4 regions of the Mycobacterium sp. ITM-2016-00316 genome follow, and region 2 is predicted to be linked to each of the others. Evidence: predicted binding sites of a transcription regulator. Region 2 holds the regulator's gene; each other region holds the start of a gene.
The links. Region 2 encodes LexA, which represses DNA repair genes until DNA is damaged. Its sites were predicted from a motif close to CGAACANNTGTTCG; they were not measured.
Positions count from the first base shown of each region.

Region 1 (4,363 bases), 2.0 Mb from region 2:
CGAGCTCGAAGGTGTGGTGAATGCGGCGTCAAGGAATGGCTCACGGCCGACTGCGGTCGGCTGCCGCGCTCGCCGCGATCGTGGCGCCGGCCGCCGTGCTCTTCTCTATCGGTGGCGATATCCAGTCAGGTACTGCCCCTGAGCAGGGGGTCAGGGTCGCTGCTCCCGCCGTGGTGGCCGCCGCCGAGGCCACCCCGCTGGGCGTCGAGGTCATTGCCGCCCCGGCATCCTTCGGCTGGAACCCGACGGCCGTGGTGGCCGCCGCCCCCGAGGTCGCCTCCGCGCAGCTCGTCTCGGCGTCGAGGTGGCGCGCGGACACCCGATCGCTGCTGCTGCCCAAGGGCGTGGCCCCCGAACACGGTCTGCAGGTCAAGACCATTTTGGCCGCCCGCGCCATCAGCGCGGTGTTCCCGGAGATCCGCAGCATCGGCGGCGTGCGCCCGGACGCGCTGCGCTGGCATCCCAACGGCCTGGCGCTCGACGTGATGATCCCGAACCCCGGTACCGCACAAGGTGTCGCGCTGGGTAATCAGATCGTCGCGTACGTCATGAAGAACGCTGCCCGATTCGGCATGCAGGACGCCATCTGGCGCGGCACGTACTACACCCCGAGCGGCGCGGCGGGTTCCGGCGGTTACGGCCATTACGACCACGTGCACGTCACCACCACCGGTGGCGGCTACCCGTCCGGTGGCGAGCAGTACTTCCGCTGATCAGGTCCGGCCGGGTCAGCCGATGAGCGCGGTGACCTCGCGGGCGCAGCCCCAGCACAATGTGATCCCCGAACCGCCGTGTCCGTAGTTGTGCACCACTCGTGCGCCGGATCTCAACCTCCCACTCTCCTCGAGCCGGACGGTCGGACGCCCGGGTCGCAGTCCGACGACCTGCCCGAGCACTCGAGCGTCGCGTAACGCGGGCACCAGGTCGGCACACCGCGCCAGGATCGCCGCGCCGACGGCCGGGTCGACCGTGGTGTCCCATTGCCCCTCGTCCAGGGTGCCGCCCACAATGCAGTCCTCGCTCCGTGGATGCACGTAGGCGCGGCCGCCCGGATGCCCCTCGTCGCGGACCGACATCGTCAGGCCGGGATTGCTGACCCGCAGGATCTGACCCCGCACCGGGTACACCGAGGGATCGTCGACCAGTTCGCCCGCGCCGAGGCCGGCACAATTGATCACGACATCGGCGTCGTCGCCCACCTCGTCCAGTGACCGCAGCAGCCGCTGGGCCACCTGCCCACCGAGGTCGCGGAACCGGGCGCCCAGCCATGGCAGGTAACGGGGCATCTCCGCCAACGGCACCGTGTAGCGCAACCCGTACGGGTAACCCGGCGGGAGCTCGTGTGTATCGGCGGGCCGGACCTTGCCGACGGCGGCCGTCCACGCGGGCTCGCCCGGCGGCTCCCGATAGAGGCTGAGCGACTCGCGCATGACCACCCCCGGGACGAGCGCCGCGGCCTGCTCGGCCAGCACATCGAAAGTATGCGCGCCCCAACTCGATACGCGCTCCCACGGTGCGACATGGGTCGGGAACCACACCGCCGCCGCCACTGCCGAGGTCGTGGACATGGCGCCTTCGGCGGTCACCATCCGTACCTCGTGGCCGGCCTCCAGCAGCGAGATGGCCGTGGTCAGCCCGCTGATCCCGGAGCCGACCACGACGGCCCGCAGCGATGTGGTCACGGTTCGAAGTTACCCGTTCGAATCGATCATGGCCTGGTGTTCTCACGAATCACGTTTGTCGTCAGTGACTTTCGTGATTCGCTCGAACTCCGCGACCACAAGTGCGGTTCGTGGTGGCGGGTCTGGCGGCGTGTTGCTCCCCGCCGGACCCGCCTGCGTGGGCGGTGTTCACTGTGTAGTTGTCAAGGTGCCGTGCGAGTTTGGTTATGCGGCGGTGGGTAGATCGGTCATGGTGCGTCGGGCATGGGATCGCAGGTGCGCCGGTTCGGGTTCATCCGGGCGGTGCGGCGGGATGAACCAGGGGTGGCGGTCGGCGCCGAGGTAGACCTGCCAGCCGCCGTGGTGGATCGCGGTGTGGTGCAGTCGGCACAGCAGGACGCCGTTGTCGATGCTGGTGTAGCCTCCGCTGCTCCAGGGTGTGATGTGGTGGGCGTCGCACCACGACACCGGTCTTCCGCAGCCGGGGTGCGCGCATCCACGGTCGCGGACGGCCAATCCTTTCCGGATGGCGGGTGTGAACAGCCGCTCGGCGCGCCCGACGTCCAGCGGGGCGCCGGCGGCGTCGACGATCACCGAGGTCAGGGTGCTGTCACAGGTGATGAGGTCCGCGGTGCGGGTGCTGACGGGACCACCGAAGCCGAGAAAGTCCACGCCTGGTGTTGCGGCGGGGCGGATCACGGTGACATGCGGCAGCACACCACCGCTCATCGGGCGCTGCGCGCCCGACAGGTAGGTTCGTATGATCTGCCCGAACGCGTCGGCGCGGCGGCGCCCGGTCGGGCGTGGGTCCGGTGATCCGTCGGGCAGCGGGATGGGCCGGCACAGCGGATCCAGCGCGGCCAACAGTTCCTCTGCCGTGAGCGCGTCGAGATCCAAGCTGGCCGCGACCCGCCCGTCCTCGGTCTGCACCACGGTCATGTCGTTGAGGTCGGTGTTTTCGGCGACCGGCACCGCCCCGTCGTCGAGCGGAGCGGCGGCGGTTCTGTCGATGGCGATCTCGCGGGCCTTCTTATCGACACCCGAGGGGGTGGTCTGGATCATCAGCGTCGTCACCACGCCCGCCCGGTCCTGCTCGGACAGGGCGACCCGGCTGCTGACGTGAGCGACTCCTTTACCGATGGCGTCGGCGAACTCGATACCGATCCCACCGAGGCGCTGCAACTGCGTCAACGCCGGCAGCGTGTGTGCCGCCCGCCCGACCCGCGCGGCCCGGTGCGCCGCGCCCGGCGCCACACCCAGACTGGTGAGCAGATCAGCGCCCGTGCGCAGGTGCGTGCGTGGCGGGATCCCGGCCCGCTCCGCGGCCGCAACCGCTTGGGCGATCACATGATCGACCAGATTGCGCAAGGTGACCGCGGCCGCCAGCACCGCGAGCAAGGGCTGTTCATCAACGATCCGGCGCGGACTGTCGAGCAGATGACACAACCGGCGATCAGCGTCGTCCTCGGGTGCAGGCACCGGAGTGAGGTCATCAATCAACGCATCAACAAAGGTGTCGAGATCAGTGGCGTCCATAGGGATACCGACTTTCACAGAAGGTGCCCAACGGGGCACGATCAGTCACAACGGTCCGCACAGCCCGAAAGGGGCCATCGAACCTCGCGGCGACCGGAGTCGCGGTCTGTGCTCACCGGATGGTGATGGGAGCAACGTCGCATTCGAACTTGTGTTCGATGCTACGCCGAATCAAGGCCCCGCGCAAGGGACATTTTGAGGACATCGGTGACAGATTGAAGGGGCTTGGTGGTGACGCTGATCATGGTCAAGCGCAATGTCCCGCAGAACCATCCGCGCTGTCGCTGCGCCGGATGTCCCATGGCTGAAACGCCTCGCCGGACCTGAATCTTGGGCGGCGCCACGGGCGCGAAACTCCGAAACACTGCTCACCGCCGAGGAGCGTGGACCGCGACCGCACTCACCGCTCATCGGCCTGGAGGCCGAGGTAGCGATCCAGGTCCAGCAGACAGTGAGTGCCGAGCTACTCCGAGTCCTTGGCGGCGCTGGACTCCGACGTGGTGGATCCGCTCTTGTCGCCACCCGACTGTGAGTCAGAGCGCGACGACGTCCCGCCACCGGTGAGTTTCTTGACAGTACGGCCGACGTTGTCGCGGAAGTCCTTAATGCCCTGCCGGATTCCGGCGGCCGGGTCCTTCTTCGCGGGCTTGGCCGGCTTGGTGGTCTCTGTCTGGTCGCTGATGGCATCAGCCTCGGTGTCAGTGACTTCGGCGTCGGCGGCAGGGGTGACGGCCTCGGTCGGCTCCGGCGTCTCGACGACCGTCTCGGTGTCGGGCGTGACGGTCTCGACGACCGGCTCGACGGCGGTGTCCAGGGGGTCTTCGTCTGCGGTGTCGGTGGTGGTTTCGGTGACCGCGGTATCGGTTCCGATGGCACTCTCGTCGCGGCCGGTGGACAGGCTGATCAAGCTCGCGTTGGTGTCGGGGACCGTGGTGGTGACGATATCGTTCGGCGTCTTGATGTCGCGGACCCGCGGCGGCTGGCCCCACGGGGTGAGCAGGCCCGGCGCCGGGATGTACTGCCCTTCCCTGCCGGGCAGGATCGGGCCGAGGTCCCCGTAGCCACCGAAGAGCAGGCCGTCGATCACGTGGAATGGCGCCTTCACGATCGCCTCGATGAACGGCTCGATACGCCAGGTGGTCATCGAGTAGAAGATCTCGGAGTGG
Region 1 is NZ_CP134398.1:466,737-471,099, forward strand. It holds gene C6A86_RS02130 (hypothetical protein) at 21-713, shown strand; gene C6A86_RS02135 (FAD-dependent oxidoreductase) at 729-1,682, opposite strand; gene C6A86_RS02140 (HNH endonuclease signature motif containing protein) at 1,887-3,197, opposite strand; gene C6A86_RS02145 (hypothetical protein) at 3,661-4,363, opposite strand, start outside.
Region 1: the regulator LexA is predicted to act here: its motif matches at 3,342-3,355, upstream of C6A86_RS02140 (HNH endonuclease signature motif containing protein).

Region 2 (4,363 bases):
TCGTGTGGTTTTGCGCTACTTCGGGGAGGACCGAATGACCAGGCAGCGGACCCGGCTGGGCAGGCTTGTCGGCCTGGCGGCGACAGGGCTGGTGAGTGCCGCACTGATCGCGGGCACGGTGCTGCTGGCGCCACCGGTCGCGGCGACACCGGAAGGTGACGCCGACGCGGCGATCACCGCGGCCTGGGAGACCGGCGGCGGTGACGGAGGGCCACTGGGCCCCAAGGACGGTGGGGTCTACCCGGCCGGGGACGGCTTCGGGCAGAACTTCGCGTCGGGCAAGATCTTCTTCACCCCCGACACCGGTGCGCACATCATCACGGGCGCCATCCTGGAGAAGTACGAATCCCTCGGCGGCCCCGCCGACAGTGATCTGGGCTTCCCGACGATCGACGAGGGCCCGGGCCGTGCGGCCAACAGCCGCAACTCCACGTTCAGCGCGCCCGACCAGCCGGTCATCTTCTGGACCCCGGACACCGGTGCCCGGGTCGTCCGCGGGGCCATCAACCAGGCCTGGGATGCCCTCGGTGGTTCGGCCGGCGTGCTCGGAGTGCCCAGCGAAGACGAGACCACCAACGGCGACACCGTCACCCAGAAGTTCACCGGCGGTGAGATCTCCTGGGATCGCAAGACCAAGGCCTTCACCACGGTGCCGCCCGAGCTGGCAGGTCAGCTCGGGGCCATCGAGGTCCCCTCGGACGCCACCTCGTCCATCGCCGCCGCCCGCCGGGCCGCCGGCGGTGCGCTGGGCCCGCTGGGGGCCGAGGAGGGCGCGCAGTACGCGATCGGCGCCGACGGGGTCGGGCAGAACTACGCCGGCGGCAAGATCTTCTACCGCCCGGACACCGGGGCCAATGTGGTCACCGGTCAGGTGCTGGCCAAATACGAGAGTGTCGGCGGACCGACCGGGGACCTCGGGTTCCCCACCGCCAGTGAGGCCGACGGCGGGCTGACACCGCAGAGCCGGGTGGCGACCTTCGCCGCCGCGGACAAGCCGGTGATCTTCTGGACGCCCGATTTCGGTGCGGTGATCGTGCGCGGTGCGATGAACGCGGCCTGGGAGAAGCTCGGTGGGGCGACGGGTGAACTCGGTGCGCCGAAGGGCGATCAAACCGAGAACGGCACCGTCATCAGCCAGCAGTTCAACGGCGGGTCGATCTCGTGGGACAAGGCGACCAACACCTTCAGCACCGAGCCCGCCGGCCTGCAGTCTCAGCTCGCGGGCCTGGAGGTCCCCGGTGCGGACGCGCCGGAGGCGCCGGCCGACGCGCCGGGAGCCACCGGCGGCGGCTCGGGCAGCGGCGACAAGTGGTACTCCTCGCCGTGGTGGTGGCTGCTGGGCCTGATCCCGCTGGTGGGTGTGATCGCGCTGGTCGCCATCGCCGTACTGCGCAACCGGCGCCCCCGCGAGGATGACGAGTTCGGCGACGACCCCTACGAGCGCGGCTACGACGGCGGGTACGAGGACCGCTTCGAGTCCGGCTATCCCAGCCGGCCCGAACCGGCCGTCTACACGCCGCAGAGCCCGTGGGCGTCGGTGCTCCCCGGCGACACCGGCACCGGCAACGATTCCGGCGCCGCCGATGACGAATCCGGTGACGAGGACTACGAGTACGACGAGGAACCCGGCGAGTACGGCTCCGATGAGTACGGCTCCGACGATCACGACGTCGAGGGCGATGAGCTCGAGGAACTGCGTGCGCCGCAGGAGGAGCCGCTGAGTTTCGACCATGATCCGGATGCGGTCGACACCGCGCCCACGCGCATCGAAACTCTTCCCGAGACGTCGGCGGGGCAGTTCGATCCACCGACCATGGTCGTACCCGAGTACGAGCCCGATTTTCCCAGTGGCCGCCACGCCGCGATCCAGGACGAGGAGCCCGAGGACGCCGGCTGGACCTCGATGCGGCTCGCCACCGGTGACCGCTACCGCGCGCCGGAGGGCTATCCGATCAAGGCAGATACCAAGACCGGGCTGTACTGGGCTCCGGGTAGCCCGGGATATCGCGATACCGAGGCCGAGATCTGGTTCGCCAGTGAGGACTTCGCCCGGACGAACGGATTCGTCCGGGCGGACTGAGCGTCCTCAGATCTTGCGGATGACGGTGACGACCTTGCCGAGCACGACCGCGTCGTTACCGTCGATGGGGTCGAACGCCGGGTTGTGCGGCATCAGCCACACCTGACCCCGGGTGCGCTTGAAGGTCTTGACGGTGGCTTCACCATCGATCATCGCCGCGACGATGTCACCGTTGTCGGCGACGTTCTGCTGACGGATGACCACCCAGTCACCGTCGCAGATGGCGGCGTCGATCATGGACTCGCCGACCACCTTCAGCAGGAACAGTGACCCCTCGCCGACCAACTCGCGGGGGAGCGGGAAGACCTCCTCGACAGCCTGTTCGGCCAGGATGGGCCCGCCCGCGGCGATCCTGCCGAGAACCGGGACGAAGGTGGGTTCGGGCAGGGCGTCCGAGCCGGTGACATCGGTGGCCACGACCGGGGTCACCATTTCGTCGGAACCGCGGACATCCACCGCGCGTGGACGGTTCGGGTCCCTGCGCAGGTAGCCCTTGCGTTCCAGGGTGCGCAGCTGATGGGCCACCGACGACGTCGACGTCAGGCCGACGGCATCGCCGATCTCGCGGATGCTGGGTGGATAGCCGCGACTGGTCACGGAGGTGCGGATGACCTCCAGGATGGTGCGCTGACGCTCGGTCAGGCTGGAGCGTGCCTCAGGGGTTTCGGTGCTGTCGCTCATGGCGCCGAATGTAGTCGCCGACGCGCAGATAATCAAACATGTGTTCGAGGCGTGTCGGATCCGCCTGCGCCCCGCGGCACCGCCGTCGACCACAGTGCCCACGCGATCAGCACGGGCTGGAACAGCAGGCGGACGAACCGGCTGGTATCGCTGTTGAGACCGAAACCGTCGGCGTGGTTGACGAATTGCGCGATGTTGCCGGGGAAGATCAGCACGAAGAACGCGGCGAGTAGCCGGCCGACCAGCACACGGTCGCGCCGCAGCAGGGCCAGTCCGACGCCGAGGGTGATCTCGACACCGCCCGAGGCCATCACCACGCCGTCGGCGTCCATCGGCACCCACGTGGGGACCTGGGCCTGGAACTCCTCGCGCGCCCAGAACAGGTGACTGAAACCGGCGAAGATCATGGCGCCCGCAAGGGCCAGCCGCGCGATGGTGCGTGCCCGGGTGGTCGGCGGTGGGGCCGGAAGCTCACTCATCGGCCACCGTCAGGGTGACCTCGATGTTGCCGCGGGTGGCGTTGGAGTACGGGCAGACCCGGTGGGCGGCCTCGGCGAGCTGCTGTGCCGTCGCGTGATCCACGTTCGGCAGGGTGATCTGAGCTCGACGGCCAGGCCGAAGGCGCCGTCGTCGCCGGATCCGAGCACCACCCGGGCGCCGACCGCGGAATCGGAGACGTCGGCCTTCTGCTGGCGCGCGACCAGGCGCAGCGCGGAGTGGAAGCAGGCGGCGTATCCGACGGCGAACAACTGCTCGGGGTTGGTGCCCGCGCCCGAGCCGCCCATTTCCTTCGGGATGCTCAGTGCCACATCGACCTTCCCGTCCGATGTGCGTCCGTGTCCGTCGCGGCCCTCGCCGGTGGCGAGTGCCTCCGCGGTGTAGAGCGTCTTCATGGTCGGTCCTTTCGTGTTGTCACTGCAGGGAATCCAGGTGGTCCACCAGTCCGCGCAGCACGTCGCGCAGCGCCGCGAGGTCACCCTCGGAGGTGTTCGACGACCGCAGCAGCCGTTCGGGTATGCAGGCGGCACGCGCCTGCAATGCTCGCCCGGCGGGCGTCACGGTCACTTCGACGCGACGTTCGTCATCGGCGGCGCGCTGCCGGACCACCAGTCCGCTGTTCTCCAGCCGCTTCAGCAGCGGCGACAGCGTGCCGGAATCGAGGTGCAGGCGATGGCCCAGGTGCCCGACCGAACAGTGCTCTTCCTCCCACAGCACCAGCAGCACGAGGTACTGCGGGTAGGTGATGCCGAGTTCGTCCAGCAGCGGCCGGTAGGCCGCCGTGACCGCCCGCGACGCGGAGTACAGCGCGAAGCACAACTGGTCGTCGAGTCGGGCGGTCTGCACGCTGCAAGCGTATTGCACAATTAAATTGTGCGCAATTGAAATCGGCCCGAATCGCTTGTCGGTGGCCTCGTCTATCGTTTCGCAACAGTTCGATCACATGTTCTATTCATCGAACACATGATCGACTAGCATTCGAACACAGAAGCGAACGCCACCTACTCGGAGAGGCAGTCAGATGACAATTCTCGAAGCTCGGCCGATCACCCGGCACAGTGCCTATGCCCCGGCCCCCGCGGCGCAGCCGTCGACGGCCGCCGA
Region 2 is NZ_CP134398.1:2,420,438-2,424,800, forward strand. It holds gene C6A86_RS11615 (hypothetical protein) at 35-2,080, shown strand; gene lexA (transcriptional repressor LexA) at 2,087-2,761, opposite strand; gene C6A86_RS11625 (hypothetical protein) at 2,794-3,240, opposite strand; partial or broken gene C6A86_RS11630 (organic hydroperoxide resistance protein) at 3,233-3,654, opposite strand; gene C6A86_RS11635 (MarR family winged helix-turn-helix transcriptional regulator) at 3,674-4,105, opposite strand; gene C6A86_RS11640 (LysM peptidoglycan-binding domain-containing protein) at 4,281-4,363, shown strand, end outside.

Region 3 (4,363 bases), 160 kb from region 2:
TCGGACATGCTGGGGGTACCGACAGCCGACCAGCCGGCTTTGGCCAAGGCGGCCGAAAAGCTGTTCAGCATGAGCGATGACGAATTCTCCACGCTGGAAGAACGGGCCATGGCCACCATCAACGAGATCATGCTGATCTCGGGTACCGGCGTGGAACTGGCCAAGTTCCGGCGCGCCAACCCGGGCGACGATCTGATGACCAGCATCGTCAACGCCGAGGTGGACGGGCATCGCCTCACCGATGAGGAGATCGGCGCGTTCCTCATCCTGCTGGCCTCGGCGGGCAACGACACCACCAAACAATCGACGACTCATGCCATGCTGGCGCTGGCGGCCAATCCGGACCAAAGAGATTGGCTGATGGAGGATTTCGACGGCCGGATCGGGATGGCCACCGAGGAGTTCGTGCGCTGGTCCACCCCGGTGCTGCAGTTCGCCCGGTTCGCCACCCAGGATGTCGAGGTCGCGGGTCGGCGCATCAGCGCTGGGGACAAGGTCGGCCTGTTCTACTGTTCGGCCAACCGCGACGAGAGCGTGTTCGCCGACCCACAGAAGTTCGACCTGAGCCGCTCACCCAACCCGCAGGTGGGCTTCGGCGCGGGCGGCCCGCACTTCTGCCTGGGCAACCAGCTGGCCAAGAGTGAGCTGCGAAACATCTTCCGCGAGTTGCTGACCCGGCTCACCACCATCGAACTGGGGGAGCCCGATCTGCTGTACAGCAGCTTCGTGCACGGCATCAAACGGCTACCCGCGCACGTGCGATGAATGCGCGGCACCTCGGCACGGAGCCGATCGGTGGCGTCGATGACGCGACCATCGCCGCCGCGCTCGAGCAGTTGTCGGTCCCGGCGCTGATCGCCTCGGTCGTGCAGATCACCGGTGACCCGTCCTTCATCCACGGGTCGATACGGCCGGTCCAGTTCGTGCAGAACGAATTTCAGGGCATGCTCGACGAGCCGAGCAAATCACAGCTACGTTTTTTCGCGCTCGAGGCCATCTGCGCCTGGCGGGATGCCGGGTGCCCACCAACGCCGCCGATCGGCACCGAACTGATCCGCGAACTGATGGACTGGATCGCCTGCGAGCCAGTACCTGATGACCATGCCGCGCTCTACATCGAGGAGATGGACCTGCAGGGAGCCAATCCCCGCGCGATCGCCGGTCCTGACGGCCTGACGCCGCCACCGGGATTCTCGGTGCTCATCATCGGTTTCGGCGCCTCGGGTCTGCTGGCTGCGATCCGGTTGCAGGAGGCCGGAATTCCGTTCGAGGTCGTCGACAAGAACCCCGATGTCGGCGGTACCTGGTTCGAGAACAGCTATCCCGGCTGCCGGGTGGACGTGGCGAGCCACTTCTACTCGTACTCCTTCGAGCACGTCGGCGATTTCAGCGCCTACTACACTCGCCAGCCCGAGTTGTACGACTACTTCCGCTCGGTGATGAAGGACCACCAGATCGACGCCCATGTCTCGTGGGGCCGAGAGGCGACGCGCGCGCAGTGGGATGACCGGACGGGTCAGTGGACGGTGACCCTGCGCGATGCCGACGGCTCGACGGAGCAGCGGACGGCCTCGGCGATCGTTTCCGGCGTCGGCTTCCTCAACCGGCCGCTCATCCCGGATCTTCCCGGGCTGGAAGATTTTGCGGGCCCGGCCTTCCACTCGGCCCAGTGGGATCATTCGGTGGACCTGCGCGGTAAGCGGGTCGCCCTCATCGGCGCCGGCGCCAGTGGTTTCCAGATCGGCCCCGCCATCGTCGACGAGGTCGAACACCTGGTGGTGTTCCAGCGCACCGCACAGTGGATGGCGCCCAACCCGCGTTACCACGCGAGCGTCACCGACGGTGAGCGCTGGGCGATGCGTCACCTGCCGGGGTACTCCCGCTGGTATCGCTTCATGCTCATGTGGCAGTCCAGCGACAAGATGCTGGAACTGGTTCGCGCGGACCCTGATTGGCATGACTTCCCGCGCACCGCGAACGAGGCCAGCGCCGCCCGGCGCGAGTTCTTCGCGAAGTGGATCCAGGACCAAGTCGGCGATATGCCAGATCTCGCCGCCAAGGTCACCCCGGACTATCCGCCGATGGCCAAACGCATGTTGCAGGACAACGGCAGCTGGTTGCGCTGCTTGCGGCGCGAGCATGTGACGTTCGTCAACGATCCGATCACCGATATCGACGGGACTTCGATCAGCACCGCAGAAGGCCGCCATGAGGTTGACGTCATCGTGTTGGCCACCGGTTTCCGCGCCTCGGAGGTGCTCTGCCCGATGGAGGTGATCGGCCGCGACGGGGTACCGATATCCGCGGTCTGGGAGGGTAAACCCGCCGCCTTCAACGGTGTTTCGGTGAACGGATTCCCGAACTTCTTCATGATGGCCGGGCCGGGTACCGGCCTCGCCCACGCCGGCAGCGTGATCTTCATGCTGGAATGCCAGATGCGCTACATCGGTGCGGCGCTGCGGACGGTGATCGAGCGGGGCAAGCGCACCATCGAACCCACCGCCGAGGCCTATGCGCGCTACAACCGTGAGCTTCAGGACGAGGTGGCCACCCTGATGTGGGGGCATCCGTCCATCGAGCACTCCTGGTACAAATCGCCCGACGGTGGTGTCTACGTGCTGAGTCCGTTCGGGTCGGTGGAGTACTGGAAGCGCACCGGCGTGCTCGCCGATGGGGATCACGTGCTGGGCTGACACCAGCCGAGCTGCCACCCATATCCTTGAAATTTCCCTTGCGCGGGGCTGTGGAAGGCACCTGGTCCAAGCCCATCGCGTGCATCCGTTCGTGCACACTGATCAGCCCATGATCGAGTCCGGACGTTTCCTGTGCGGTACGCAGCGGTCCTGACCCGTTTGGGTCACGCGTAGAACGATTTCCGCGAGATGCCGTGCTCGACACGGAACGCCGAGAGCGCCTCGCGGGGCGCGTCACCGGGCCACTGCGCGATGGCCAGACCGACGCCGGGATCGATGGGTTCATCGACAACCACAAACCCACTCCGCGAGGCAGAAGGTCGGTCACCAAGTCATCCGAACCGTCACCGATGTCTTGATGTCAGTGCTTGCACGGGGCCATGATTCGGAGTAATATCGAACACAAGTTCGAATGCGACGTTGCTCCCATCTCCACCCGGTGAGCACAGACCGCGACTCCGGTCGCCGCGAGGTTCGACGGTCCTACGGGACTGTGCGAGCCGTATTGACTGATCGTGCCCGTTGGGCACCTTCTGTGAAAGTCGGTATCCCTATGGACGCCACCCATCTCGATTCCATCATTGATGCGCTGATCGATGATCTTGCTGTTGCGCCGCCGCCCGATGACGATGCCGATCGCCGGTTGTTTGATCTGTTGGACTCTCCGCGGCGGGTGCTCGATGAGCAACCGCTGCTGGCGGTGTTGGCGGCGGCAGTCACCTTGCGCAACCTGTTCGATCACGTGATCGCCCAGGCGGTTGCGGCCGCGGAGCGCGTCGGGATCCCGGCGCGCAAACACCTGCGCACGGGCAGCGACCTGCTCATCAGCTGCGGCATGGCTCCCGGTGCGGCGTACCGCGCGGCGCGGGTGGGGCGGGCGGCGCCGACGTTGCCGGCGTTGACGCGGGCTCAGCGTCTGGGCGGGGTCGGTATCGAATTCGCCGACGCCATCGGCAAAGGAGTCGCGCATGTGTCGGGCAGGGTTGCGTTGTCCGAGCAGGACCGGGCGGGCGTGGTGACGTCGTTGATGATTCAGACCACCCCGCCCGGGGTGGACAAGAAGGCCCGCGAGATCGCCATCGCGAAAGCCGCCACATCGCCGCAGGACGACGGGGCGGTGCCGGTCGCCGAAAACACCGACCTCAACGACATGACCGTGGTGCAGACCGAGGACGGGCGGGTAACGGCCAGCCTCGATCTCGACGCGCTCACGGCGGAGGAACTACTCGCCGCGCTGGATCCGCTGTGCCGGCCCATCCCGCTGCCCGACGGGTCACCGGACCCCCGCCCGACCGGGCGGCGCCGCGCCGACGCGTTCGGTCAGATCATGCGGACCTACCTGTCGAGCTCGCAGCGCCCGATGAGCGGTGGTGTGCTGCCGCACGTCACCCTCATCCGCCCCGCCGCACCAGTGGGCGCCGCAGCGGGGGCCGAGGGGGCTGTGGATTCACTGGGGTTCACCGGCCCGGTCAGCACCCGCACCGCGGACCTGATTGCCTGCGACAGCACCCTGACCACGGTGCTCGTCGACCACTCGGGCATACCCCTGGACCTCGGGCGCGCCGAGCGACTGTTCACCCCGGCGCTGCGCAAAGCACTGGGTATCCGCGACCGGGGCTGCGCATTCCCCGGCTGCGGCAGGCCGGTGTCCTGGTGCGATGCCCACCACA
Region 3 is NZ_CP134398.1:2,258,302-2,262,664, forward strand. It holds gene C6A86_RS10810 (cytochrome P450) at 1-765, shown strand, start outside; gene C6A86_RS10815 (NAD(P)/FAD-dependent oxidoreductase) at 762-2,693, shown strand; gene C6A86_RS10820 (hypothetical protein) at 2,858-2,989, opposite strand; gene C6A86_RS10825 (HNH endonuclease signature motif containing protein) at 3,247-4,363, shown strand, end outside.
Region 3: the regulator LexA is predicted to act here: its motif matches at 3,091-3,104, upstream of C6A86_RS10825 (HNH endonuclease signature motif containing protein).

Region 4 (4,363 bases), 2.7 Mb from region 2:
CTGGCCATCGGGGAGGGCCTGACGATGTATCTCACCGAGGCCGACGGTCTCGATCTGCTCAACCGGGTCGTCGAGCATTGCGGCACCGGGGAATTGCAGTTCGACGCCTTCAATTCGCTGGGTATCAGATCGCAGTGGTCCAATTCGGTGGTGCGTCGTTCGGGTGCCACCCTGCGCTGGGCGGTCAACGGTCCCGATGACATCCTGCGGAATGTCCCCGGCACGCGGCTGCTGGCCTGGGTATCCCCTTTTGACACTGTGGCTTTCGATCTGGTGCGTCCGGCCTACCGGCTGCTGGCAAACGCGATGTCGAGGGTGTCGGTATTGCGTTATATGGCGCAATACCACCGCTATTCGTTCTGAGGCAGTCACGGGTCGTTGTCCTGTCCGTCGGGTTGTGGTGGTGGGAAGAGTTCTTCGGGGTGGAAGTGGTGGTTGAGGGTGTCGGCGCCGGTGTCCATCAGTGGTGGTGGGTGCCAGTGCACGCGGCCGGTGACGGGGTCGATGGTGTTGGTCCAGCCCAGTTCGGCGAGTTGGTTGTCGGGTCCGCAGCCCAGTCCGAGGTCGGGTGCGTCGGTGAGTCCGCCGTTGTTCCAGCTGGGGTTGGCGTGGTGGGCCTGGCAGCGGCACGCTGCTTGGGTGCAGCCGGGTCGGGTGCAGCCGCGGTCGCGGTTGTAGAGCAGTAGTCGTTGGGCTTTGGTGGCCAACCGTTTGGAGCGGCCCATGTAGAGCGGTTCGGCGGTGTGGTGGCGGTAGACGATCAGGTAGTGGTGGGCGTGTTCGGCCAGCCGGATCAGATCGCGCATGGGCATGAGGGTGCCCGCGCCGGTGACCGCGATCCCGGCGCCGGCCTCCAGTTCTTTGAGCGTGGTGGAGACGACCAGGGTGACGGGTAGGCCGTTGTGTTGCCCGAGGCGCTTGGACATCAGGGTGTCGCGTAGGACGGCTTTGATGGCGTCGTGGTTGCGTTGGGACTGGGTGCGGGGGTCGCGCAGAAATTCGTCGGGGTCCCACGTGGGCGGCGGGCCGGCGGGCCCGGGCACCTCGAACTCGACCTCGGTCTGAGGCTGGGGCTCAACCTCCGATTCGGGCTCAACCTCCGGTTTGACCTCTGCTGATGCGGCCTCTGCCTCTGTCTCGCCTTCTGTCTCTGTCTCGCCTTCGTCCTCGTCCTCGTCCACACCCTCGTCCTCGGGTTCGGTGTCGGGTTCGACAGGGTCTTCGTCGAGTGGGTTGGGGTCGGGATTGTTTTGGGGCTTTTCGTCGTCGGGGTTGTTGATGCCCGGTCGTGCCCAGACGTCGAGGATGGTGCGTAGGTAGGCGGCGAATTCGGCGTCCACCCAGCCCGACACTTTGGCCATACCGTCGACGTCTTGGGGACCGATGCTCAGCCCGCGCCGGTGTCGTGCCGGGTCGGGGCCATCGCCGTCGGGGTTGATCAGAGCCAGCGCGTGATCGGCGGCTTTCTGCAGCGTTTCGGGGGTGTTGGTGGCGGCGATATCGACCAGTGTGGATTCCAGTTGCCCGCGCGCGGTGGCATCCAGGTAGGCGGAGGCCTTGTTCAGCGTGGTGCGGATGATGGTGATGTGCCCGGTGGTGATCCTGCCGGCGGCCAGTGCGGCCGCGCACGCCGCCAGCACTGGTTCCAGGACTTCGCCGGTCATGGTGTGCCGCGGCCCGAGGTCGCGGGCGGCGGTGATGCGCCGGGCGGCTTCGGTGGCGCTGAGGCGGTCGCGGGTGGTCAGTACGTCGGTCCAGGTTTTGCCGCCGATCTCGTGCGGGGTGGCCCGGTCCATCAGGGCGGCCAGGATGCGGTGATCGACGGCGGTGTCGGCGCGGGCCTGCTGCTCACGCTCAGACAGCAGTGCCAGCAGTTCGGCGGTGTCGAACATGGTGAAGTCGGCGTCCAGCAGCGCCTTGACGGAGGCGGCGCGATCGGACAGCGCGTGCTGCACCGCATCCCGACCACCGGCCACATCGCTGTTCATGACTCGAACATACGTGCGATCACCGACAAGAAACCCGACAAAGTGACCGGTGTGATCAATGAGTCCAAAGAAATTTCTGGGACTCGGCTGTCGCTCGAAAGTCGCTCATAGGCGGGCACTTTCGAGGTGGAGCTATCCGGAGACTCGGGGCGAGAACGACGGGAGGGAAGCCCGGATCGGGCGCCCTCCCGCCGTCTACGCTCAGGTGTCGACCGGCCCTCGCGTCCCGAGAATCGGTTGCCGCCGACCCCCGCCGTTGAAGTCGGGGCACCACGGCGAGTGGCCGCGTTCGTCTCGCCAGACGATCTGCAGACCCCGGATCGGGCCGCCGCGGAACGCCACCGCCCATCCCATGTGGACGTCCGGGTGGGTCACCTCGACGAACTCCGCACACGAATCGTCCGGAAACGTCATGGTGTCGCCGGGCGCGGGCTCGACCTCGTGCACCATGTAGTGCGCCATCTCGTTCAGCAGTTGCGTGGAGCGCGCGGGCGGAAGGCCCGTGATGAGCAGTTCGGGCAGGCCGGCCTCGCTCAGCCCGGCGGTGTACGCGAACGGCGGGTCGGCCTCGACATACTGCACCGCCCAGCCGTTCTGCATGACGACGCCCCGCAGCACGTCGAGGTAGTCCTGCCGGGTTGCCCCCGGATGATCGCATTGCCAGCACATGGTGTGCCCCTTTCGTCGGTCTTGGCAGACACGATGCGCCGCACCACCGACAACCCGGCCTGGCAGAATCACTGGGTGTCCACCATCAATGGTCGTGTCTCGCACTGGTTCGACAAGATGCCGTCGCTGCGGCCACGGCTGCCAGGGGATCGCGACGCCGATGTCTGCATCGTCGGCGCCGGCTACACCGGTCTGTGGACGGCCTACTACCTCAAGAAGGCCGACCCGTCGCTGCGGATCACCGTGCTGGAGGCTCGCTTCGCCGGCTTCGGCGCATCGGGCCGAAACGGTGGCTGGCTGTCCGGACTTGTTCCCGGCGATCGCAATCGGATGGCGAAAACCTATGGCCGCGAAAAGGTTCTGGCCTGGCAACGGGCGCTCAACGAGTCCGTCGACGAGGTCATCGAGGTGGCCGACCGGGAAGGGATCGACGCCGGTGCGGCCAAGGGCGGCAACCTGGAGATCGCCCGGAACCCCGCGCAGGCGGCGCGATTGGCTGCGAGTGTCGCCGAAGAGCGCCGCTGGTGCAACGATGTCGTCGAACTCACCAAAGAGCAGGCAGCGCAACGCATCAACATCGATGGGCTGGTCTCGGCCTATCACAGCCCGGACTGCGCGCGCATCCAGCCGGCCGCGCTGGCCGCCGGGCTGGCCGACACCGTCGAACGCCTCGGGGTCACCATCCACGAACAGTCCGCGGTCATCGAGATCCAGCAGGGCAGGGCCGTCACCAGGACCGGCACCGTGCGCGCGCCGATCGTGCTGCGGGCCACCGAGGGCTTCACGCCCGCGCTTCCCGGACTGCGCAGGCGCTGGCTGCCGATGAACAGCTCGATGATCGCCACCGACCCGATCCCCGCTCATATCTGGGACGAAATCGGTTGGCAGGGACGCGAAACCGTAGGCGACACCGCGCACGGATTCTTCTACGCGCAGCGGACCGTCGATGACCGCATCGCCATCGGCGGGCGCAGCGTGCCCTACCGGTTCGGGTCACGCACCGATCAGGACGGTCAGGTGCCCGCCCGCACCATCCGTCTGCTGGCCGACGTGCTGCACTCGATCCTGCCGCAGGTCCGCGACATTCCCATCGCGCACGGCTGGTGCGGCGTGCTCGCGGTGCCGCGCGACTGGGAAGCCGGTGTCGCGCTGGACCGCGCCACCGGCCTGGGCTGGGCGGGCGGCTATGTCGGGCACGGTGTGACGGCGACGAACCTCGCCGGCCGCACCCTGGCCGACCTGGTGCTGACCCGGAACACACCGATCACCGAACTGCCCTGGGTCGGCCACCAGTCGCGCAACTGGGAGCCCGAGCCGATGCGCTGGCTCGGGGTGCGCGGCCTCTACATCGCCTACAAACTCGCCGACCGGCATGAGGCCAACGGCCGCCGCACGACCTCGCCCATCGCCAGGGTCGCCGACGTGATCACGCGGAAGCCCTGAGCGGACGCGCTCAAGCTTCCGCGCGCTCCTTGAGCCGCTGCAGGGTGACCTTGATGTGCTCGGCGTTGGCGCCGGCCCGGTCACTGACGCCGGTGGCCAGGCCGGCGACCTTCTTGAACCATCCGGCCCGACGGTCCCACATCGACTCGGTGACGGTGCACCCGCCGTCGGCCGGGGCGATGTCGTAACGCCAGTGCGCCACCGGGAACACCGCCGATTTCACGTCGAACGCGAACGTCGACCCCGGGGCGGCATCGGTGATG
Region 4 is NZ_CP134398.1:5,668,856-5,673,218, reverse strand. It holds gene C6A86_RS27495 (class I SAM-dependent methyltransferase) at 1-363, shown strand, start outside; gene C6A86_RS27490 (DUF222 domain-containing protein) at 369-1,988, opposite strand; gene C6A86_RS27485 (DUF4262 domain-containing protein) at 2,190-2,657, opposite strand; gene C6A86_RS27480 (FAD-binding oxidoreductase) at 2,691-4,100, shown strand; gene C6A86_RS27475 (SRPBCC family protein) at 4,111-4,363, opposite strand, start outside.
Region 4: the regulator LexA is predicted to act here: its motif matches at 1,993-2,006, upstream of C6A86_RS27490 (DUF222 domain-containing protein).